2 regions of the Roseomonas sp. TS2 genome follow, and region 2 is predicted to be linked to the other one. Evidence: riboswitches for the same ligand, from Rfam matches in the RefSeq annotation. Region 2 holds a riboswitch; the other holds the start of a gene.
What was found. Region 2 has a riboswitch for cobalamin ahead of ACZJYS_RS14460 (DUF1636 family protein). Riboswitches for the same ligand answer to the same signal wherever they lie in the genome.

Region 1: linked by a shared signal. The riboswitch ahead of ACZJYS_RS00960 (CbtB domain-containing protein) and the one ahead of ACZJYS_RS14460 (DUF1636 family protein) in region 2 are both predicted to bind cobalamin.

Annotation. Positions count from the first base shown of each region.
Region 1 covers NZ_JCACVY010000002.1:75,135-84,971, forward strand. Annotated here, with positions in the region: gene ACZJYS_RS00940 (DsbA family protein) at 1-166, shown strand, start outside; gene ACZJYS_RS00945 (YncE family protein) at 313-1,410, opposite strand; gene ACZJYS_RS00950 (heavy metal translocating P-type ATPase) at 1,491-4,139, opposite strand; gene ACZJYS_RS00955 (CbtA family protein) at 4,403-5,119, opposite strand; gene ACZJYS_RS00960 (CbtB domain-containing protein) at 5,128-5,316, opposite strand; cobalamin riboswitch at 5,354-5,570, opposite strand; gene ACZJYS_RS00965 (cation diffusion facilitator family transporter) at 5,656-6,561, opposite strand; gene ACZJYS_RS00970 (hypothetical protein) at 6,755-7,129, opposite strand; gene ACZJYS_RS00975 (efflux RND transporter permease subunit) at 7,196-9,837, opposite strand, start outside.
Region 2 covers NZ_JCACVY010000088.1:1,800-11,636, reverse strand. Annotated here, with positions in the region: gene ACZJYS_RS14500 (cobyric acid synthase) at 1-34, opposite strand, end outside; gene cobO (cob(I)yrinic acid a,c-diamide adenosyltransferase) at 103-708, opposite strand; gene cobU (bifunctional adenosylcobinamide kinase/adenosylcobinamide-phosphate guanylyltransferase) at 705-1,214, opposite strand; gene ACZJYS_RS14485 (glycosyltransferase) at 1,269-3,233, opposite strand; gene ACZJYS_RS14480 (HlyD family secretion protein) at 3,244-4,476, opposite strand; gene ACZJYS_RS14475 (glycine betaine ABC transporter substrate-binding protein) at 4,624-5,505, opposite strand; gene ACZJYS_RS14470 (ABC transporter permease) at 5,607-6,473, opposite strand; gene proV (glycine betaine/L-proline ABC transporter ATP-binding protein ProV) at 6,486-7,724, opposite strand; cobalamin riboswitch at 8,190-8,398, shown strand; gene ACZJYS_RS14460 (DUF1636 family protein) at 8,548-8,955, shown strand; gene cobW (cobalamin biosynthesis protein CobW) at 8,952-9,837, shown strand, end outside.

The DNA of each region.
Region 1 (9,837 bases), on a different contig from region 2:
GCGGCAGCCGCAGGTCGACCGCGTGCTGCAGGCCGACACGGCCGACCTCCAGTCCCTCGGTGTCCGTCAGACGCCGACGTTCTTTGTCAACACGCGGCCGCTGCTCTCCTTCGGGCCGCGCCAGCTCTACGAACTCATCCTGAGCGAGTTGGACGCGCCGCGCTGAGAATTTTGTTCAGGACTGCGCGCCACCGTTCCCGAGGGACAAGGGGATGACGGCCGCCGCATGCGAGTGATGCCGGGGCCGCACCATCCCAATTCCGGTGCCTTGAAGGTCCTCTCCTGCAGTTGCCTGCCGGAGAGGCCGCGCGTTCAGATACGGATCAGGCTCACAGTGTCACCATCCGGATCCTCGGGCGCGGGAGCCGGAGGCTGACCCTGAACCGGACGCGGTGCCGGACGAGCCTTGTTGGAGACGTAGGCGAGGCCCGTGCGCCGGTCCACCGCCACAGTGTTCGGGTGCGTGCCTGTCCGCAGGCTGGCCAGCACCGTCAGTGCACGCGTGTCGACCAAGCTGACCGTTCCAGCGCCGCGATTGGTGACATAGGCCACGGCGCCGTCGGCCGAGAAGGTGACGCCGAGCGCGCCCGCGCCAGTCTCCAGCACCTTGATCGGCTGACCGGAGGCGGCATCCAGCACGGCAAGTTGGCCGCTCTTCTGGTTGGTGCAGAACAGGCGCCCACTGGCAGCGTGGAAGGCCAGGTTGATCGGTCCCTCGCCGCCGGAGCCGAAGCGGCGCACCCCGGCGCGACGGGTGAGGCTCACCTCCACGACCTCGTTCGTCTGCAGGGCCGCGACGAAGACCCGGTTCCCGGCAGGGTCGTGCGCGAGGCCGGAGATGCCACCCTCCAGCCCTTCCGTGATGATGTCGGAAAGGCCGTTGGTGGCCGTGTCCACCACCCACACGGCGCTCGGCTTGTTCTGGATGCCGAAGTTGGAGACGAAGGCGCGATTGCGCGCCTCGTCGACGACCACCTGCCGCGGATGGTTGTCCTCGCCCTGGCCGATCTCGGCCTTCACCTTGCCGCTGCGGAGATCGATGGCGACCACCCTGCCGCTGCGCGTGCCGGTGCCGAGCAGCGTGCCGGTGGTGTCATTCACGCCGAGGCCGAAGACCGTGTTCGCGCCAAGCTCGATGGTGGAGCGAACCTCCAGGGTACGCGGATCGAGGCCGAGGATCTTGGCGTCATCGGCACCGCGCGGGCCGGTGCTCGCCACGTGCACGAGACCCGTGGTGGTGCTGACAACCAGCTCGTAGAGGCCGGGCGCCAGCTTCACGGTCTTCTCCACCGAGGCGGCGCGAGCTGGCGCGGCATCCAGGGTGAGGCCCGCTGCGCCGAGTAGCGCGAGGACATGGCGGCGGCGAAGCACAGGCGGGGCCTGAAAGGAGATGGCGTTCGCGTCTGGCATGGTGAGCCTTTCGGGACTGGCGGAGCTTTATCGGTTAACTTTCGTTAACAATAAAGTGCGCCGCCAACAATCCCTGCAGCTCATGTCCGCTGGTCTTCGCAGCCTTTCGGGGCGGAAGGTCGCTCAGGCCACGTGCATGGAGATCGCGCCGCTGGCTTCCAGGCCAGCAGGCGCAATGCGTTGAGGGTCACCAGCACCGTCGCGCCGGTGTCTGCCATGATCGCGGGCCAGAGACCGGTGACGCCGATCAGCGTCGTCACCAGGAACACTGCCTTCAGGCCGACGGCGATGGCCACGTTCGCCTTCACGTTGTTCATGGTGGAGCGCGACAGGCCGACGAGTTCCGCGACACCGGAGACGCGGTCCTTGAGCACGGCCGCATCGGCCGTCTCCAGGGCGACGTCGGTGCCGCCGCCCATAGCCACGCCGACCGAGGCGGCCGCGAGCGCCGGGGCGTCGTTGATGCCGTCCCCCACCATGACCACGGAACCGGCGGCGCGGAGAGCGCCGATCTCCCGTAGCTTGTCCTCGGGCAGGAGTTCCGCCTTCACGTCCAGCCCCAGGCCACCGGCGATGGCGGCGCCGGTCCGGGCGTTGTCGCCGGTCAGCATTACCGAACGGACGCCCAGCTTCGATAGCGCGGCCACGCCTGCGGCGGCATCCGCCCGCGGCTCGTCACGAAGCGCCAGGACACCTGCCGCCGTGCCGTCCACGACTACGACGACCGCCGTCTTGCCCTCGCTCTCCAGCTTGGTGACCTGCTCGGCGAGGGTGCCCACCTGGGCACCAGCCTCCGCCGCATGGCGCGGGCTGCCCACGCTGACCTTCCGGCCGCCTACCGTTGCGGTGACGGCCTTGCCCGGCACGGCGCCCTGATCCGCGGCAGGGGGTGTCGCAATGCCCCGCGCTCCGGCTTCGGCCATGACCGCCTTGGCCAGCGGGTGCGAGGATCCCTGTTCCACGGCCGCGGCGTAGGCCAGGAGATCCCAGGCCGATGTCCCGGCCGCCGGGAGCACGTCGGTCACCTTGGGATGGCCCGCCGTCAGCGTGCCCGTCTTGTCGAAGGCGACCGTCTTGGCCGCGCCGATTTCCTCCAGCGCCGCGCCGCCCTTGATCAGCAGCCCACGGCGGGCGCCCGCTGATAGGCCTGAAGCCAGGGCCGCGGGGACGGAGATCACCAGGGCACAGGGGCAGGCGATGAGCAGCACCGCCAAGCCACGGTAGATGCTGGTCCACCAGTCCCAGCCCAGCAGGAAGGGCGGTACCAGGATGACCAGGGCGGAGACCACCATCGCGCCCGGGGTCCAGTAGGTCGAGAACCGCTCGATGAAGCGCTGGGTGGGTGCGCGGGAAGCCGTGGCCTCCTCCACCATGCGGATGATGCGGGCGATGGTGTTGTCCGTGGCCGCCCGGGTCACGCGCACGCGCAGCGCGCCGTCCGCGTTGATGGAACCGGCGACGACGGCCTCCCCGGGTCCACGGTTCACCGGCACGCTCTCGCCAGTGACCGGGCTTTCGTCCAGGGCAGACTGCCCCTCTTCGATGGTGCCGTCGCAGGGCACGCGGTCGCCAGGGCGGACCAGCACGAGGTCGCCGACCGACAGGCGGTCGGACGGCACCTGCTCGGTGGAGCCGTCCGCCCGCAGGCGCTGGGCCGTGCGGGGCATCAGGTTGGCCAGGGCCTTGATGCCCGCCCTGGCGCGCCCGGCCGCCACGTTCTCCAGCAGCTCGCCCAGGGCGAACAGCAGGACAACCACCGCGGCTTCCTCGGCGGCGCCGATCACGGCCGCGCCCGCGGCCGCAGTCACCATCAGTGTCTCGATCGAGAACGGCGAACCCGCCCGGGCCAGGTTGAAGGCACGGCGGCCGAACGGCACCAGGGCAACCAGCGTCGCGATCAGGAAGAGCGGGTAGGTCAGGTTTCGCGGCAGCACCAACGACAGCGCGTAGGCGCCGAGCACGAGGGCGCCCAGCAGCCAGACCAGCCGCGCCTTGCCCGTCGCGTACCAGGGCTTCGTCGCGTCGGCGGGATCCTCGTGGTCGGCATGCGAGTGGCCGAACGCGCCGCCATGGGCATGGTCATGGGCGGCGTGGGAATGGGCGCCCGCGGCAGTGGCTTGCCCGTGCGCGTGCCCGGCGTGGTCATGACCATGCTGGTGGCCGTGATCGTGGTCATGGCCGCAGCAATCGCCGTGGGCGTGACCGTCTGCCGGAATAGACGGCGTGGCAGAACCATCCTGGGGCGCGAGGGCCTTGGCCTTGTAGCCCAGTGCGCCGATCTGCTTCTCAACGGCGGCGGCGTCCGTCGCTCCCGGTGCGAGGCGCAGGGTCAGCCGCTCGGCCATCAGGTTTACCGAGACGTCGGAGACCCCCGGGAGGCGGCCAACGGCCTTCTCAACCTTGGCGACGCAGGAGGCACAATCCATGCCCTCGACCCGCCAGGAGATCGGTGGCGGAGCTGTCGGTGCCGGAGTCGAAGCCGGGACCTCGAGGCGGGTGGCCTTGTAGCCAAGGGCCCCGATCTGCTTCTCAACGGCCTCCGGTGTCGCGCCGTCGGGTGACAGCGTGGCGCCAAGCCGCTCGGCCATCAGGTTGACCTTGATGTCGGTGACGCCTGGCAGGCGGCTCACCGCCTTCTCGACCTTGGCGACGCAGGAGGCACAGTCCATGCCCTCAACCCGCCATGTCACCGGCTGTCCCGGGATGTTGCCGCCGCGCGTGCCGTCCATCGAGCGATCTCCTGCTGATGGTTCCTTAGATACAACCTCCAGTCACTAGAGGTTCAAGGGGGCATCTCGCTCTCCATACAACGTCGTGAGATGGCCAGGAGGAGGGGTAGGAGGCCGTTCCGGCAGCACTCGCTTCGATGTGCTCGGCACCCGCCTCCCGATGAGAAATCTTAGCCCCTACTTGGTACCCCTCCAGCACCGCCCAGGTCTGCTCCAGCCCTTGCGAGTTCAAGCTCCTGAGCAGACCCAGGCCAGCTTAGGCTTCATCCCCGCCGCTGGATGAGGCGGCTGTGCAGCAAGCCGACCGCTGCTCCCAGCGTGGCCCAGGACAACAGGCTCACCACCATGGCTGCCGCCACGAACTGACGTGTCAGTTCCTCCGGCACCGCAGGGATCTCGGCAGGAGCAGCAGGCGCCCCGTAGAGGTGCGGCAGGATCAGGCTGAACACCCCCAGCACGGCGAGGGCCGGGTTCTTCCCGTACCGAATCAGACCTAGACCCATGCCGGTGAGCGCGGCCGTTGCCAACCACCAGGTCTGCCTGTCCGTCAGGTCGGCGACCGGCGTGCCTGGCAGCTTCGGCGGCAATCCCATGGACGGCGCCACGCTGAAGACGACGAAGCCCGCCAAGCCCCAGAACAGCCCCTGCTTCCAGTCAATGTTGGTTTTCACGAGGGACAGGACCGCCACCAACATCAGCCCGTATCCGATGCTCGTCAGCAGATCGGCCGCCAGCGTGTAGACGGTGCGTTCAACACCGTCCTCTGGCGACCAGGTTTCCGCCTCATGGTGCTGCGTGCCATTTCCAGAGGCTGAGTGTTCCTCCGACGGCATGGAGCTGGATTCCGGCGCCTGCTCGTAGGCCTCGGCGGCCAGGATGACGGGCACCGTCCTCAGCTGATGGCCGACCGTCGCAACGGTCCCGGCCAAGGCGCCCGCGATGAGCGCGACAGCGAACAGCTGCCTGATGTGGGAGAACATCTCGCGCCTCAGTGACAAGGAAAGCCGTTGGAGTGGCGCGTGTCGTGTGCCGCGTTGTGCAGGAGGTCGTTGTGGGCGAAGCCGACACCCCAAACGAGGAAGGCCCCGAAAGCCAGCGCGACGATGCTGGCGACGGCGCGACCTGCGCTGGACGTTGTTGCCGATGGCGCTGCCGAACCGGCGGATTGAGCATGCATGACATTGTCCCCGTCGGCGCACCCCGCGCCGACCAAGAAGGTTGACCATGCACCGGCAGGTCTCCTGGCTCACAGGTCGTTGCCGATACTCCTGCCTTCCCGGTGCCAAGCGGCACCAGTGACCTGCCCAGGGGCAGACGAAGCATCGGCGACCTGTCCACAGTTACGGGGGTAGCCGCCGACTTGGCCTGGTGAGAGCCGCACGGCGTTCCCTTTTATCCCGCTCGCGCGAGACCGGTGCCGTGGCAGCGTATCGTTGAGCACGCGCATTGGGCAAGCGAGCACCATCCTGCCGCCGGTCGAACTCGCAGATGAATGACGGAATAGAGGGACGCCCCCTCAACCATGGGCATGCCCCTGTTCCGGCTCGCCCCATCTGTCCTCGGTGACCCCGCCGTGCGCGTCCGCTAGTTCGGCCTGGACAGTCACGTGCGTGATGCCGAACCTCTCCCTGAGCATGGCACCCAGCACGTCCTCCAGCCTGTCCTCCCGGGAGAGCGAGGCGTCGACCACGACGTGCGCCGACAGCGCGACCTTGCCACTGGTCAACGCCCAGACATGGAGGTCGTGGATGCCGCGGACCCCGGCCGTCCCGCTCATGGCCTCCTCGACGGCATCCAGATCGATGCCGCGCGGCACGCTCTCCAGCAGGACGTCGATGGCCTCCGACAGCAGGGTCCAGGTCCGCGGGAGCACCCAGAAGGCGATGCCGATGCCGAGCACCGGGTCCACCCAGGTCCAGCCGGTGGCCCAGATGACAAGGGCGCCGACGATGACCGCGACGGATCCGAGCAGGTCGCTCCAGACCTCCAGGTAGGCGCCCTTGACGTTGAGGCTGCTCTCGCTGCCCCCGGCCAGGAGGCGCATGGCAATCCAGTTCACCAGCAGCCCGAAGGCCGCGACCGCGAGCATGCCCAGGCTGCCGACCTCCGCAGGCTCGCGGAAACGCTGGTAGGCCTCGTAGAGGATGTACAGGGCCACAAGGAAAAGCAGCGAGGCGTTGAAGGCGGCCGCGAGGATCTCGAAGCGGTGGTAGCCCCAGGTGCGGCGCCGGTCGGCCGGTCGGCGGCCGACCCGGATCGCGACAAGGGCGACCGCGAGCGCCAGCGCGTCCGTCAGCATGTGCGCCGCGTCGGACAGCAGGGCCAGGCTGTTGAAGATGTATGCGCCAGCGACCTCGGCGAGGAGGAAGGCGGCCGTCAGCCCCAAAGCCTTGGCCAAGGCGGCCGAGTTGGCGTTGCCCACGCCGTGGTCATGACCCTGTCCCATCCAGATCTCCAGCAGGGACCCAATGTGGTCCACCTGCGCGGGTGGATCGCACCTCCAGCCACTGGAGGTTCAAGCCCTAAAGGAAGGCCGGTAGCAGCCGCCCAGGCACTTTCTCGCGACGGCGCGGAGGCCGCGGCGCCCGGAATGGACGACGCGGCCCCCGCGAGGCTCAGTAGCGCGCTTGGCCGCTGCGCCCGGCGGGGTTCTTGACCTGCAGGGTCACGGAGGCGCCGCGGGCAGGAGCGGTCTGAGCCGTTCCGGCGAGGGTGTTCTCAGCGCCCGGCGCCAACTGCACGACCTGGCGCCCCTGGCCGGAGCCGACGAGCGCGGACACCGTGTAGCCCGCCGACGGCACCGGCTTCCCGGCCTCGTCGTAGAGGTGGACCGTCAGGGTCCGGTCGGACACCAGCAACTCGGCATGCACGCCGACGACGTCCTGCATGCGGCCGCCATGGGCGCCTTGGTCGCTGTGGCCATGGGACTGCGCCAGCGCGCCGGTGGAGAGGGAGGCGGCCGCCAGGGCCGCGAGAAGGATGGTCCGCACGTCTTATGTCCTCGTTGGTGGGTGGATTGTTGTCGCCGGGAGGGGCTGGTGCCCCTCCCGCCGGGTTCACTCGGCCGCAGCGTGCTGCGCCCCTGCAGGGACGGCGTCCTCCGGCACGGGCTTCTGGACGCGGCCGAAGCGCACGTAGAGGGCGGGCAGCACGAGCAGGGTGAGCAAGGTCGCGCTGATCAGGCCGCCGATGACCACGGTGGCCAGCGGCTTCTGGACCTCGGCGCCCGCGCCTGTGGCCAGGGCCATGGGGACGAAGCCCAGCGACGCCACCAGCGCCGTCATGGCCACAGGCCGCAGGCGGGTCATGGCGCCCTGGTAGACCGCATCCCGCAGGGACAGGTGCCCTTGCTGCATGAGGCCCTTGATGGAGGTCGCCATCACCAGGCCGTTCAGCACGGCCACGCCGGAGAGCGCGATGAAGCCCACCGCCGCCGGGACGGAGAAGGGCATGTCCCGCAGCCAGAGCGCGAGGAGGCCGCCGGACAGGGCCAGAGGCACCCCACTGAAGACCAGCAAGGCGTCCCGGACCGATCCCAGCGCCGCGAACAGCAGGACGATGATGAGCAGGAAGCAGGCGGGCACCACGACGGTCAGGCGGTCCCGGGCCTTGGCCAGGTTCTCGAACTGGCCGCCCCAGGTGATGGTGTAGCCGGGCGGCAGCTGCACCTGCGCCTCAACCTTCGCCCGCGCCTCGGCCACGATGGAGCCGATGTCGCGTCCGCGGGCATTGGCCTGGATGACGACGCGTCGCCGCCCCTGTTCGCGGCTGATCTGATTCGGCCCCTCCACCACGGTGAGGCTCGCCAGCTGCTGCAGCGGCACCGAGGTGGCGGGCCTGCCAGCGATTGGGGGCAGCGGCACCGGCAGGTTCCGCAGCGCTTCGAGGTTGTTGCGCAGGCTTTCCTGCAGGCGGACGACGATGGCGAAGCGCCGGTCGCCCTCGTAGACCATGCCCGATTCCCGGCCGCCGACCGCCGCAGCCAGCACGGCCTGGACGTCGGCGACGCTCAGACCCCGGCGGGCCACCTCCGTGCGGTTCACCGTGACCTCCAGGAAGGGCAGGCCGGTAGCCTGCTCGACCTTCACGTCCGCAGCGCCCTCGGTGCCGTTGAGGATCTGCGAGATCTGTCCGGCCACCTGCAGCATCGGCCCGTACTCGTCGCCGAAGACCTTCACGGCGAGGTCGCCGCGCACGCCTGCCAGCAACTCGTTGAAGCGCATCTGGATGGGCTGGGTGAATTCCAGAGCGTTACCCGGGATGCCCGCGACCGACTGCTCGATGCGCCGGACCAGCTCCGCCTTGGGAAGCGACGGGTCGGGCCACTGGTCGCGAGGCTTGAGGATGATGAAGGTGTCCGACGCGTTCGGCGGCATCGGGTCGGACGCCACCTCGGCCGTGCCGGTCTTGGAGTAGATGATCTGCACCTCGGGCAGGCGCGAGATGCGGCGCTCCAGCACGGACTGCATGGCCTGGGACTGCTGCAGCGAGGTGCTCGGGATGCGCAGCGCCTGCATCGCGAGGTTGCCCTCGTCCAGCTGCGGGATGAATTCCTGTCCCAACCGCGAGAACAGGCCCAGGGACCCCACGAACAGCAGCGCGCCCACCGCGATCACGGGCAGCGGTGCCCGCAACGCGCGTCCGAGCGCCGGAGCGTAGACACGCTTGAGGCCCCGCACGATCCAGACGTCCTTCTCCTGAACCCGGCCCGTGATGGCGATGGCGATGAGCGCCGGGACCAGGGTCAGGGACAGGACGAAGGCGAAGGCCAGGGCGATGATGACGGTCAGCGCCATCGGGATGAACATCTTGCCCTCGACACCCGTGAAGGTGAGCAGGGGGGCGTAGACGAGAATGATGATGCCCTGGCCGTAGAGGGAGGGCCGGATCATCTCCTTGGCGCTGTCGGCCACGGTCTGCAGGCGCTCGCTCCGGGTGAGCAGGCGCCCCTTCTCGTGCTGCCGCTCGGATAGGTGGCGCAGGCTGTTCTCGGTGATGATGACGGCGCCGTCGACGATCAGACCGAAGTCCAGGGCACCCAGCGACATCAGGTTGGCCGAGATGCCGCCGCGCACCATGCCGAAGGAGGTCAGCAGCATGGTGACGGGGATGACCATCGCCGTGATAATGGCGGCCCGGATGTTCCCCAGCATCAGGAACAGGATCACCACGACGAGGAGCGCGCCTTCGCCGAGGTTCTTGGCGACCGTCTTGATGGTGGCGTCCACCAGGATGCCGCGGTCCAGCACGGCTGTGGCCTCGATGCCGACCGGCAGGGTCCGCTTGAGCTCATCGACCTTGGCGTGGACGGCGGCGGCCACCGTCCGGCTGTTCTCGCCGATGAGCATCAGGGCGGTGCCGACCACCATCTCCTGGCCGTTGCCGCTGGCGCTGCCCGTCCGCGGGGCCTGACCGATGCTGACCCGCGCGACGTCGCGGAGGAGGATGGGCGTGCCCTCACGGGTGGTGACGACGACCTGCTCCAGCTCCGCCACGGTGGTGACTCGACCGCCCGAGCGGACCACCAGCCCTTCGCCGCCGCGCTCTACATAGCCCGCGCCGGTCGAGACGTTGTTGCGCTCGATCGCGGAGGCGAGGTCGCTGAAGCTCAGGCCCAGGGCGATGAGGCGGCCGGGATCGGGCTGGACCACGTACTGCTTGGTGTAGCCGCCGATGGCGTCCACGCCTGCGATGCCCG
Region 2 (9,837 bases):
AGGAGCCGGTGCCCTGGAACATCAGCGCCTTCATAAAAGAAACTCCAAAAGAATCCGGGGGAATGAATTCCCCCGGACCCCCTTCTTTTTTCTGTCAGTTTTTCAGAACTCGATGCCTTCCTGGGCTTTCACCCCGGCGGCGAAATGGTGCTTCACCGGCTTCATCTCGGTCACCATGTCGGCGGCCTCCAGCAGGGCCTGTGGCGCGTTGCGGCCCGTCACCACCACGTGCAGGCCGTGCGGGCGGGCGGCGAGGCCGGCCAGCACCTCGTCCAGCGGCAGGTAGTCGTAGCGCAGCGCGATGCACAGCTCGTCCAGCACCAGCAGGCCCAGCTCCGCCTCGGCCATCATGCGCTTCGCCTGATCCCAGGCGCGGCGGCAGGCGGCGATGTCGCGCGCGCGGTCCTGCGTCTCCCAGGTGAAGCCCTCGCCCATGCTGTGCCATTCCAGCATGGCGTAGGCTTCCAGCAGGCCACGCTCGCCGGTGCTCCAGGCACCCTTGATGAACTGCACCACGCCGACGCGACGGCCGCGCCCCAGCATCCGCATCGCCAGCCCGAAGGCGGCGGTGGACTTTCCCTTGCCGGCGCCGGTGTGGACCATCAGCAGGCCCTTCTCCACCGTCTTGCCGGCCACCTCGGCATCCTGCACGGCCTTGCGCCTCGCCATCTTCTCGCGGTGGCGGGCGGCGTCCTCGTCTTCGGTCATGGCTCCCCCTTCAGCACCAGCGGCAGGCCGGCGGCGATGAAATGCACCGAGGCGGCGCGCGCCGCCAGATCCTGATTCAGCCGCCCCGCCGCATCGCGGAAGCGGCGGGCCAGCGCGTTCTCCGGCACGATGCCGAGCCCCACCTCATTGGCCACCAGCACGGTGGGCGCGGCGCGGGCCTCCAGCGCAGCGAGCAGCGCCGCCGTGGCGGCGGGGATGTCGTGCTCCCCCAGCATCAGGTTGGTCAGCCACAGCGTCAGGCAATCGACCAGCGCCGGGCGGGGGCCGGCCTCCGCCAGTGCGGCGGGCAGGTCGAGCGGCGCATCCAGCATCTCCCAGCGCGCATCGCGCCGCGCCCGGTGCTCGGCAATGCGGGCGCGCATCTCGTTATCCCACGCCTCGGCCGTGGCGAGATAGGCCCAGGGGGCGGGGTGGCGGGCGGTCAGCGCCTCCGCGTGGCGGGACTTGCCGGAGCGGGCACCGCCCAGGACGAGGATAAAACTCATGCGGCGGAAACTGGGCCAATCCGGCGCGCCGCACCAGCGGGGAAGCGCGCCCCCTCAGCCGAAGGCGCGGCGCGCCAGGATGCACAGCAGCTGCCAGGGGCTGAGCCGCGTGACGGAGCGGACATAGACGCCCGAGAAGATCTTGCGCACCAGCGCCGCCTGGGTGGCGGGCGAGAGGACGAAGGCGACATGGCCATGCCCCTGGCTGACGCGCCGCACCTCCCCCTCCACAGGGCCGGCCCCGGCCAGCTCCACCACCACCTGCGCGCCGCGCGAGAGGCCGCAGCCCGGCGGCAGGGCCAGGCGGCAGCCGATGGCCGAGATGTCCGTCACCCGCACGGGCCAGCGCGCGCCCTCCACCACCAGGGTGGCGGCCTCGTCGGCGCCGAAGCGCTCCTCCCGCCGGAAGCGCGGGCGTTCGACGCACATCAGCGCCGCCACGAGCAGGGTGGCAATGTTGTAGAGGCTCCAGAACAGGTTCATCGCCTCCACCTGCGGCGGCGTGCCGCTGATGGGGCCGGCCAGCACGCGCATCAGGATGCCGCCCAGGGTCAGCCCCGCCGGCACCAGGAACCAGGCCATCAGCGACCACTGCACCACCACCCGGTCGCGCATCGCGCCCTTGGCGGTCACCTTGAACTTCTGGTCGCGGGAGCCGAACAGCCCCACCGCGCTGGCGCGCAGCGATTCGCGCGCCACCAGCAGCGCCATCGCCTCCGCCATCAGCGGCACGTTGGTGCCGCGGCTGACCCAGCCCAGGAACAGCACGCAGCACACCCAGTAGGGGCCGAGATGCTCCAGGATGGAGGGCAGATCCGTCTCCATCACCACCAGCCCCACCCACCAGTAGAGGATGGGCACCAGCAGGCTGAGCACGCGGATCAGCGCGCCGACGGTCCAGAACAGCACGGTGTCGAGCGTGTGCAACCGCATCAGCCAGGGCACCGGCCCGCGCGAGAGCGGCCCCCAGGGCGTGCGGACGATCTGCATGGTGCCGAGGCACCAGCGGCCGCGCTGCGTCAGGTATTCCTGCAGCCCCTCCGGCGCCAGCCCCGCCGTCAGCGGCTCGTTCAGGTAGGCGGTGCGCAGGCCGAGGCCGGTCATCTTGAGGGAGAGCAGCAGGTCCTCCGTCACGCTCTCGGTCGGGAAGCCGCCGATGGCGCGCAGCGCGGAGGCGCGCACCAGCGCCGAGGTGCCGCAGGAGAAGGCGGTGCCGTGCGCGTCCTTCGAGGCCAGGATGACGTCGAAGAAGAAGCGCTGCTCGTCGGGGATGAGGCTGGCGGCGCCGAGGTTGAGCTGCACCGGGTCGGGGTTGAAGAAATACTGCGGCGTCTGCACCACCGCCACCTTCGGGTCGTGCAGCAGGGCGGCGGCGCGGCGCAGGAAGACGGGCGTCGCCACGAAATCGGCGTCCAGCACGGCCACGGCGTCGGGCGGCTCCGGCAGGGCCAGCAGGTGCTCCAGCGCGGCGTTCATGTTGCCGGCCTTGCCGTGGCTGTTGTCGCCGCGCGTGCGGTAGTGGGCGCCGAGGCCCTCGGCCATCTCGGCCAGCCAGGGGCGCCGGCCATCGTCCAGCACCCAGACGCGGAAGCGCGGATAGTCCTGCGCCATGGCGCCGATGATGGTGCGGTAGAGGATCTCGCGCTGCTCGTTGTAGGTCGGGATCAGCACGTCGATCAGCGGCGGGCCGCCGGGAAAGCCCTCCACCGGGTGGGCGCTCGCCTCTGCGCTGCGGTCGCGCGTGCGGGAGAGGACGTGCAGCAGCAGCAGCCCGGCCAGCGAGCTGAGCGCCTCCACCGTGAAGAAGCCCCAGGCGGCCAGGCTCTGCCACTCCGGCGCCAGGGGCGGCAGCGTGCCGGTCAGGCGCCAGTGCAGGTAGCGGAGCAGCAGCGCGGCGGTCAGCCCCGCACCCACCATCCGCGCCACCTTGTTGTCGGGCCGCAGGCCGGGCAGCACCAGGATGCCGAGGCCCAGCACCAGCAGCAGCGGCACGAAGGATTGCGCGAGGTCCGGGCCCATGGCGGCGCCCTCAGCCGAAGCGCACGCTGCCGATCCGGCCCACCTCGCAACCCCGGCTCAACCGGTCGGACGCGACCTGAACCACGGCGAGGAAGGTTTCGCGCCCCTCGGGGCCGGCCAGCATGGGCGGCAGCAGCTGCACCACCCGCCCCTCATGCTCCTCGCGCTCACCGGCCATCATGAAGCGGGCGCGCATGCCGAGGCGCAGGGCGCGGAAGCCGCGCTCATCCATCTCCGCCCGCACCAGGGGGCGGGTGCAATCGACGAAGCCGGCGATCTCCTGTCCCTGCCGGACATACTCGCCGGGCTGCGCCGCGAGGCTGACCAGCCGCGCCTCGGCGGGCACCATCAGCGTGGCCTCGCGCAGCCGGGCGATGCGCGCCGCCTCGTGCTCCAGCCGCCCGCGCATCGCGGCGAGGCGGGCATGGCGCTCGGCCAGGCTGGCCTCCAGCTCCAGCTCCGCCAGCTGCAGCCGGTCCTGGCTCTGCTGGGAGGCGGAGCGGTCGGTCCCGGCCTCGGCCGCGAAGACGCCGCCCTCGGCCCCCGCCTGCTCCGCCAGCACAGCGGCGCGGCGCTGGGCGGCGGCACGGTGCTCGCCGCTCGCCACATCCCGCTCGCGCCGCAGGGCGTCCAGCGCGGCGGCGGCGATGTAGCCGCCCCGGCGCAGCGCCTCGCCGCGGGCCAGCCCCGCCTCGGCCGCGCGCAGCCGCGCCGCAGCGGCGGAAAGCTGCGCCTCGGCCTCTGCCCGGCGCGCCGCGATCTGCTCCAGCCGGGTCTGACGGAAGGCGCCGGCCGCCTCGCCCGCCGCGCCGGCCCGCGCCGCGGTGCCACGCAGGCGGCGCTCGATGGCGGTGATCTCCGCCTCCAGCACCCGCACCCCCGCCCCGAGCTCCGTCAGCCGGCCATCGTCGATCCGCTCGTTCTGGATCTGGCCGAAGCGCGCCCCCCGCTCCAGCAGGCTGCCCGGCAGCCGCGGCTCGGCCTGCAGGATACCCTCGACGGGCGCGCGCAGGGCGAAGGGCGCGGCGCTGAGCACGGCCCGGGTGCTGGAGAAGGTGAAGAAGCGGTCCCACAGGAAGAGCAGGGCAGTGCCCAGGATCAGCGCGCCGAGGCCTATCCGCAGAAGGCGCCCGACATTCCAGGAGGTGGCCGCGCGCGATCCGCTCTGGGCCGGAGCGGCCCCGGAACCCGTGAAGGCCGCGCCCTGCGCCTCACCCTCCTGGAAGCTGACACTGTGAGACATAGCAGATCACTTCGTTGTGACCACCGCTTTGTCTCACGGGTACGTGATGGAGTAAAGAAATACTGAATAAACACAGGCTTGGCGTTTTCCCGGCATTTCTGGCGCCGGGAGCAGGCCGGCCGGGCGATACCCCGGCCGGCCTTGCCGTCAGGCTGCCTCCAGCCAGTCGTCCACGCGCTCGGCATTGGTCTCGATGTAGGAGGCCACCGCCTGGTCGTAGGACTTCTCCTGCGCCACCAGCATGGCGCTCTCCAGCTCGTCGAGCGGCATGTTGAGGCGGGAGAGGAAGCCGGCCACCTTCGGGTTGGCCTCGCGCAGGCCCTGGCGGCCCAGCGCCAGCACCTCCTCGGCGGCGCCCAGCGCGCCCTTCGGGTCGGCCAGGTAGCGCAGGTCGTACTTGCCGAACATCCAGTGCGGGCTCCAGGCGGTGGCCACCACCCAGCGCTCGCTGCGCATGGCGCGGTCCACGACGCTGAGCATGGCCGCCTCGCTGGCCTCCTGCAGGGTGTAGTCCTTCAGCCCATAGGTGCCGACGGCCTCCTTGGAGAGGCGGGTCAGGCCGGCGCCGGGCTCGATGCCCTGGATGCGGCCGCGGAATTTCTCCTGCACCCCCGGCTTGGCCAGGTCGGCGATCGAGGCGACCTCCGCCTCCGGCACGTAGGACGGCACCACCCAGCCCAGCTTGGCGCCGCTGTAGAGCGTGCCGAGGCGCTCGACCTTGCCTTCCACGCGCTTCCAGTAGTCGGCATGGGTCTGCGGCAGCCAGCACATCAGCATGGCGTCCACGTCGCCGCGGGTCAGGCCCTGGTAGAGCGGCGCCACGTCAGTCTGGATCAGCTCGACCTTGGTCTCCAGCCGGTCCTCGATCAGCTTGGCGGCGAGGCGGGTGATGAACTCGGCATCGGCCCAGGGGGCGAAGCCGAGCTTGATGCTGCCGGCCGGCTGCGCCCGCAGCAGGCCCGGAGACGCCAGGGGAGCGGCGAGGAGGCCGGCGGAGAGGCCGAGGAAGGTGCGCTTGTTGAGAAGCATGCGTGTCTCCTGTTGTTGGGGCGTGGCCGCAGGCCCGCCCGGGAACTTGCAGAAGGAAAAGAAGGGGGCCCGGGGGAATTCCTTCCCCCGGCTACGGCTTGTCACCCGCGCCCCGCGAAAAGCTGGCGGAACCGGAAGCCGTGCCCGGCCTGCCCGAAGCTCTGCGTGATCCGGTCGAGCAGCACGGCCAGCACCACGACGGCGAGCCCGCCCTCGAAGCCGGTGCCGACATCGAGCCGCTGGATGCCGGTGAGCACGGTGTTGCCGAGCCCCCCCGCGCCGATCATCGAGGCGATGACCACCATGGAGAGGGAGAGCATGATGGTCTGGTTGATGCCGGCCATGATCGAGGGCAGGGCGTTCGGGATCTGCACCTTCAGCAGCAGCTGCGTGGGCGTGCAGCCGAAGGCGAGCCCGGCCTCGATGAACTCGGCATGCACCTGGCGGATGCCGAGGTTGGTCAGCCGCACCACCGGCGGCATGGCGAAGATGACGGTGGCGATGGTGCCCGGCACGGCGCCGAGGCCGAAGAACATGGCGGCCGGGATCAGGTAGACGAAGGCCGGCATGGTCTGCATCAGGTCGAGCGCCGGGCGCGCCACCATCTGCACCGCATTGCTGCGCGCCATGGCGATGCCGAGCGGCACGCCGAGCGCGATGGCGATGAGCGTGGCGGCGAGGACGAGGGAGAGCGTCTCCATCATCCGCTCCCACAGCCCCATGCCGCCGATCAGCAGCAGGGCCGCGATGGCGAAGAGGGCGAACTTCCAGCCCACCCGCCACAGCGCCAGCAGCGCGATGGCGATGACGGCCACCGGCAGCGGCAGGCCGGTCAGCCCGTCGCGGATGCCGTCGGTGACGAAGCCGATGCCGGCGGCGATGCCGTCCAGCGCCGGCGTGAAATGGTCGAGCACGTAGTTGACGACGGCATCGGCGCCGTCACCGATGCCAAGGTCGAGATCCTGCATGGGGTGCGGTCCTCAGTTGCCGGAGCGGTCGAGCGACATCAGCAGGGCGGACTTGCTGATCGAGCCGACATAGCGGCGCTCGGCATCCACCACCGGCACGGGGTGCGGGCTCTGCGCCACGCGGCCCATCACGTCGGACAGGGTGTCGGCGGCGTCGATCGGCTGCACATCGGCCAGGAAGGCGCGGTGGTAGGGGTCCGCCTCGCCGCTGCGCGCGGCGCGGGAGAGCGATTCGGCGCTGACCATGCCGTGGTACTTCTTGTCCCGCCCGACGACGATGGCGAAGTCCCGGTCGTGCCGGCGCATCCGCTCCAGCGCGGCGGGGATGGCCATGCCGCGGCGCTCGATCAGCGTCACCTGCGTCTCGCGCGCGATGTCGCCGGCGCGGAACACCTGGCTGACATCGACGTTGCGGAAGAAGGAGCGGACATAGTCGTTGGCCGGCTTCGTCACGATCTCGTCCGGCGTGCCCACCTGCACCACCACGCCGTGCTGCATGATGGCGATGCGGTCGCCAATGCGCATGGCCTCGTCGAGGTCGTGGCTGACGAAGATGATGGTGCGGCTCTGCTCGGATTGCAGGCGCAGCAGTTCGTCCTGCATCTCGGTGCGGATCAGCGGGTCGAGGGCGGAGAAGGCCTCGTCCATCAGCAGCACGGTGGGCTCGCTCGCCAGGGCGCGGGCGAGGCCGACGCGCTGCTTCATGCCGCCAGAGAGCTGGTCCGGCCGGCTCTGCGCATAGGCGTCGAGGCCCACGCCCTTTAGCGCGGCCATCGCCTTGGCATGGCGCTCGGCCTCGGCCACGCCGGCCACTTCCAGGCCGAAGGCGGCGTTGTCCAGCACGGTGCGGTTGGGCAGCAGGGCGAAGGACTGGAACACCATGCTCATGTCGCGCCGGCGCAGCTCGATCAGCTCGCGCTTCGACATGCGGGTGATGTCCTGGCCCTCGACCAGGATCGCGCCGGCGGAGGGCTCGATCAGCCGGTTGATCAGCCGCAGCAGGGTGGACTTGCCGGAGCCCGAGAGGCCCATGATGACGAAGATCTCGCCGGCATGGATGTCGAAGCTGGCATCGTTGACGCCGACCGTGCAGCCGGTCTCGGCGTGGATCTCATCCTTCGTGCGGCCCTCGCGGACCATCCGGATGGCGTCGTCCGGCTGGTCGCCGAACACCTTGAAGACGTTGCGAAGCGCGATCTTCACCGGCGGCGGGGCGTCGTCGCCCGGCCGGGTGGGGGTTTCTGGTTCCATGCGTCCTCGTGGTCTGCCGTCCGCCGGGCGGTCGGCATCACCTCCATGGGGTGGGTCGGAAGGCGGGGCCTGAACGGACCGGCAGCCCGAACAGGCCGAAAGGGGTCCAAGGCCATCCGGCCCGCCCCAAAAAAGACACATTGCTGTGTCGCCGCCTCATAGGTTGCAGAGGCTTTAGACGAGCCGGCTGAAATTGTCCAGCCCAAAGGCAAAATCATCCTGCCCGCGATCTTCTCCTGGAACAATCAAGAGACCGGGAGCCACGAGAATATGCCGGCAGGAGGCACGGATATTTCATGAGAAAATAAAACAACGCGCTTTCTATTGCTCCCTTCGATGCGAGCCCGGACTCATATTGTATTCACCATGCCCATCCGTATGGTTCAAAGAACCGAAAACATCCCGGCAAGTAGCCTGCAAGCTGCGGCGGGAGCGAGAGAGGGTTTGACTCCCGGCCCCGCCGCCGCCTACCAACCCGGCGATGGTCCTTCCGTCCGCGGAAGGTGAAAAGGGAATGCGGTGACGGGCGGCAACGCCCCAGGCCGCGGCTGCCCCCGCAACTGTAGGCGGAGAGCGGATCGCCACCATGCCACTGGCGCCACGCGGCGCCGGGAAGGCCGGCGCTCCGTGCCTGATCCGCGAGCCAGGAGACCTGCCATCGCCATCGGATCGTGCCACCGGGCGGGGTGCCCCGGCGGGCGGCGATGTGCTCGGGCATCCACCCCCGGGCGCCTCGACCCGGCGCCGGAGACGGCACGGGCGGTCGGCACCTCATGCGCGCCAGGCACCTTCGGGTGCCCCCTGTTCAGGGCTGAGGTCACGGATGCCGGATACCCCCCTTCCCGCCAAGCCGGTGCTGCTGGTCTGCACCACCTGCCGCGCCGGGCGCACGCTGGAAGAAGGCGAGACGCCCCCCGGCCGCCACCTGCTCGCGGCGCTGGAACAGGCGCTGGCCGCCCACCCGGCGCCGCCGGTGGAACTGCGCCCCGTCACCTGCCTCTCCGTCTGCCAGCAGGGCTGCGCCGCCGCGATGACGCAGCCGGGCAAGTGGAGCTACCTGCTCGGCCGCCTCTCCCCCGCCCTGGCCGAAGACCTGCTGGCCTATGGCGAGACCTATGCGGCGCACGCCACCGGCGCCGTGCTGCCCTCCCGCCGCCCGGATTCGCTGCGCAGCGTGGTGCTGGGCCGCCTCCCCTCGCTGACCGAGACCCCGAAGGAGAACGCCGCATGAGCGCGCTGGAAAAAGTGCCCGCCACCATCGTCACCGGCTTCCTCGGCGCGGGAAAGACCACGCTGCTGCGCCACCTGATGCAGCACGCCGATGGGCGCCGCATCGCCATCATCGTCAACGAGTTCGGCAGCCTCGGCGTCGATGGCGAGACGCTGAAGGATTGCGGCATCCCCGGCTGCGAGGCGGAGAACATCGTCGAGCTCGCCAATGGCTGCCTCTGCTGCACCGTGGCGGACGATTTCATCCCCACCATCGAGGCGCTGCTCGGCCGCGCCAACCCGCCCGAGCACATCCTGATCGAGACCTCCGGCCTCGCCTTGCCCAAGCCGCTGATCAAGGCGTTCAACTGGCCTGCCATCCGCTCCCGCGTCACGGTCGATGGCGTGGTGACGGTGGTGGACGGCCCCGCCGCCGCCGAGGGCCGCTTCGCCGACGACCCGGAGGCCGTCGCCGCCCAACGCGCCGCCGACCCCTCGCTCGACCACGACAACCCGCTCGCGGAAGTGTTCGAGGACCAGCTCGCTAGCGCCGACATCGTCGTGCTCAACAAGGCCGACCTGCTGGACGAGGCGGCGCTGGCGAAGCTGCGCGCCGAGATCGCGCCGCACCTGCCGCGCGCGGTGAAGATGGTGCCCGCCCGCGAGGGCGCGCTCCCGCCCGATATCCTGCTCGGCCTCAAAGCCGCCGCCGAGGACGACCTCGCCGCCCGCCCCTCGCACCACGACGCGGAGGATGGCGCGCATGAGCACGACGATTTCGAGAGTTTTGTTCTTGTCCTGCCGGAATACGACTCGGCCGACGAACTTCTGCACCGCCTTCCAGAGATCGCCGCGCGGCACGACATCCTGCGCATCAAGGGCTTCGTGCGGCTGAAGGGCAAGC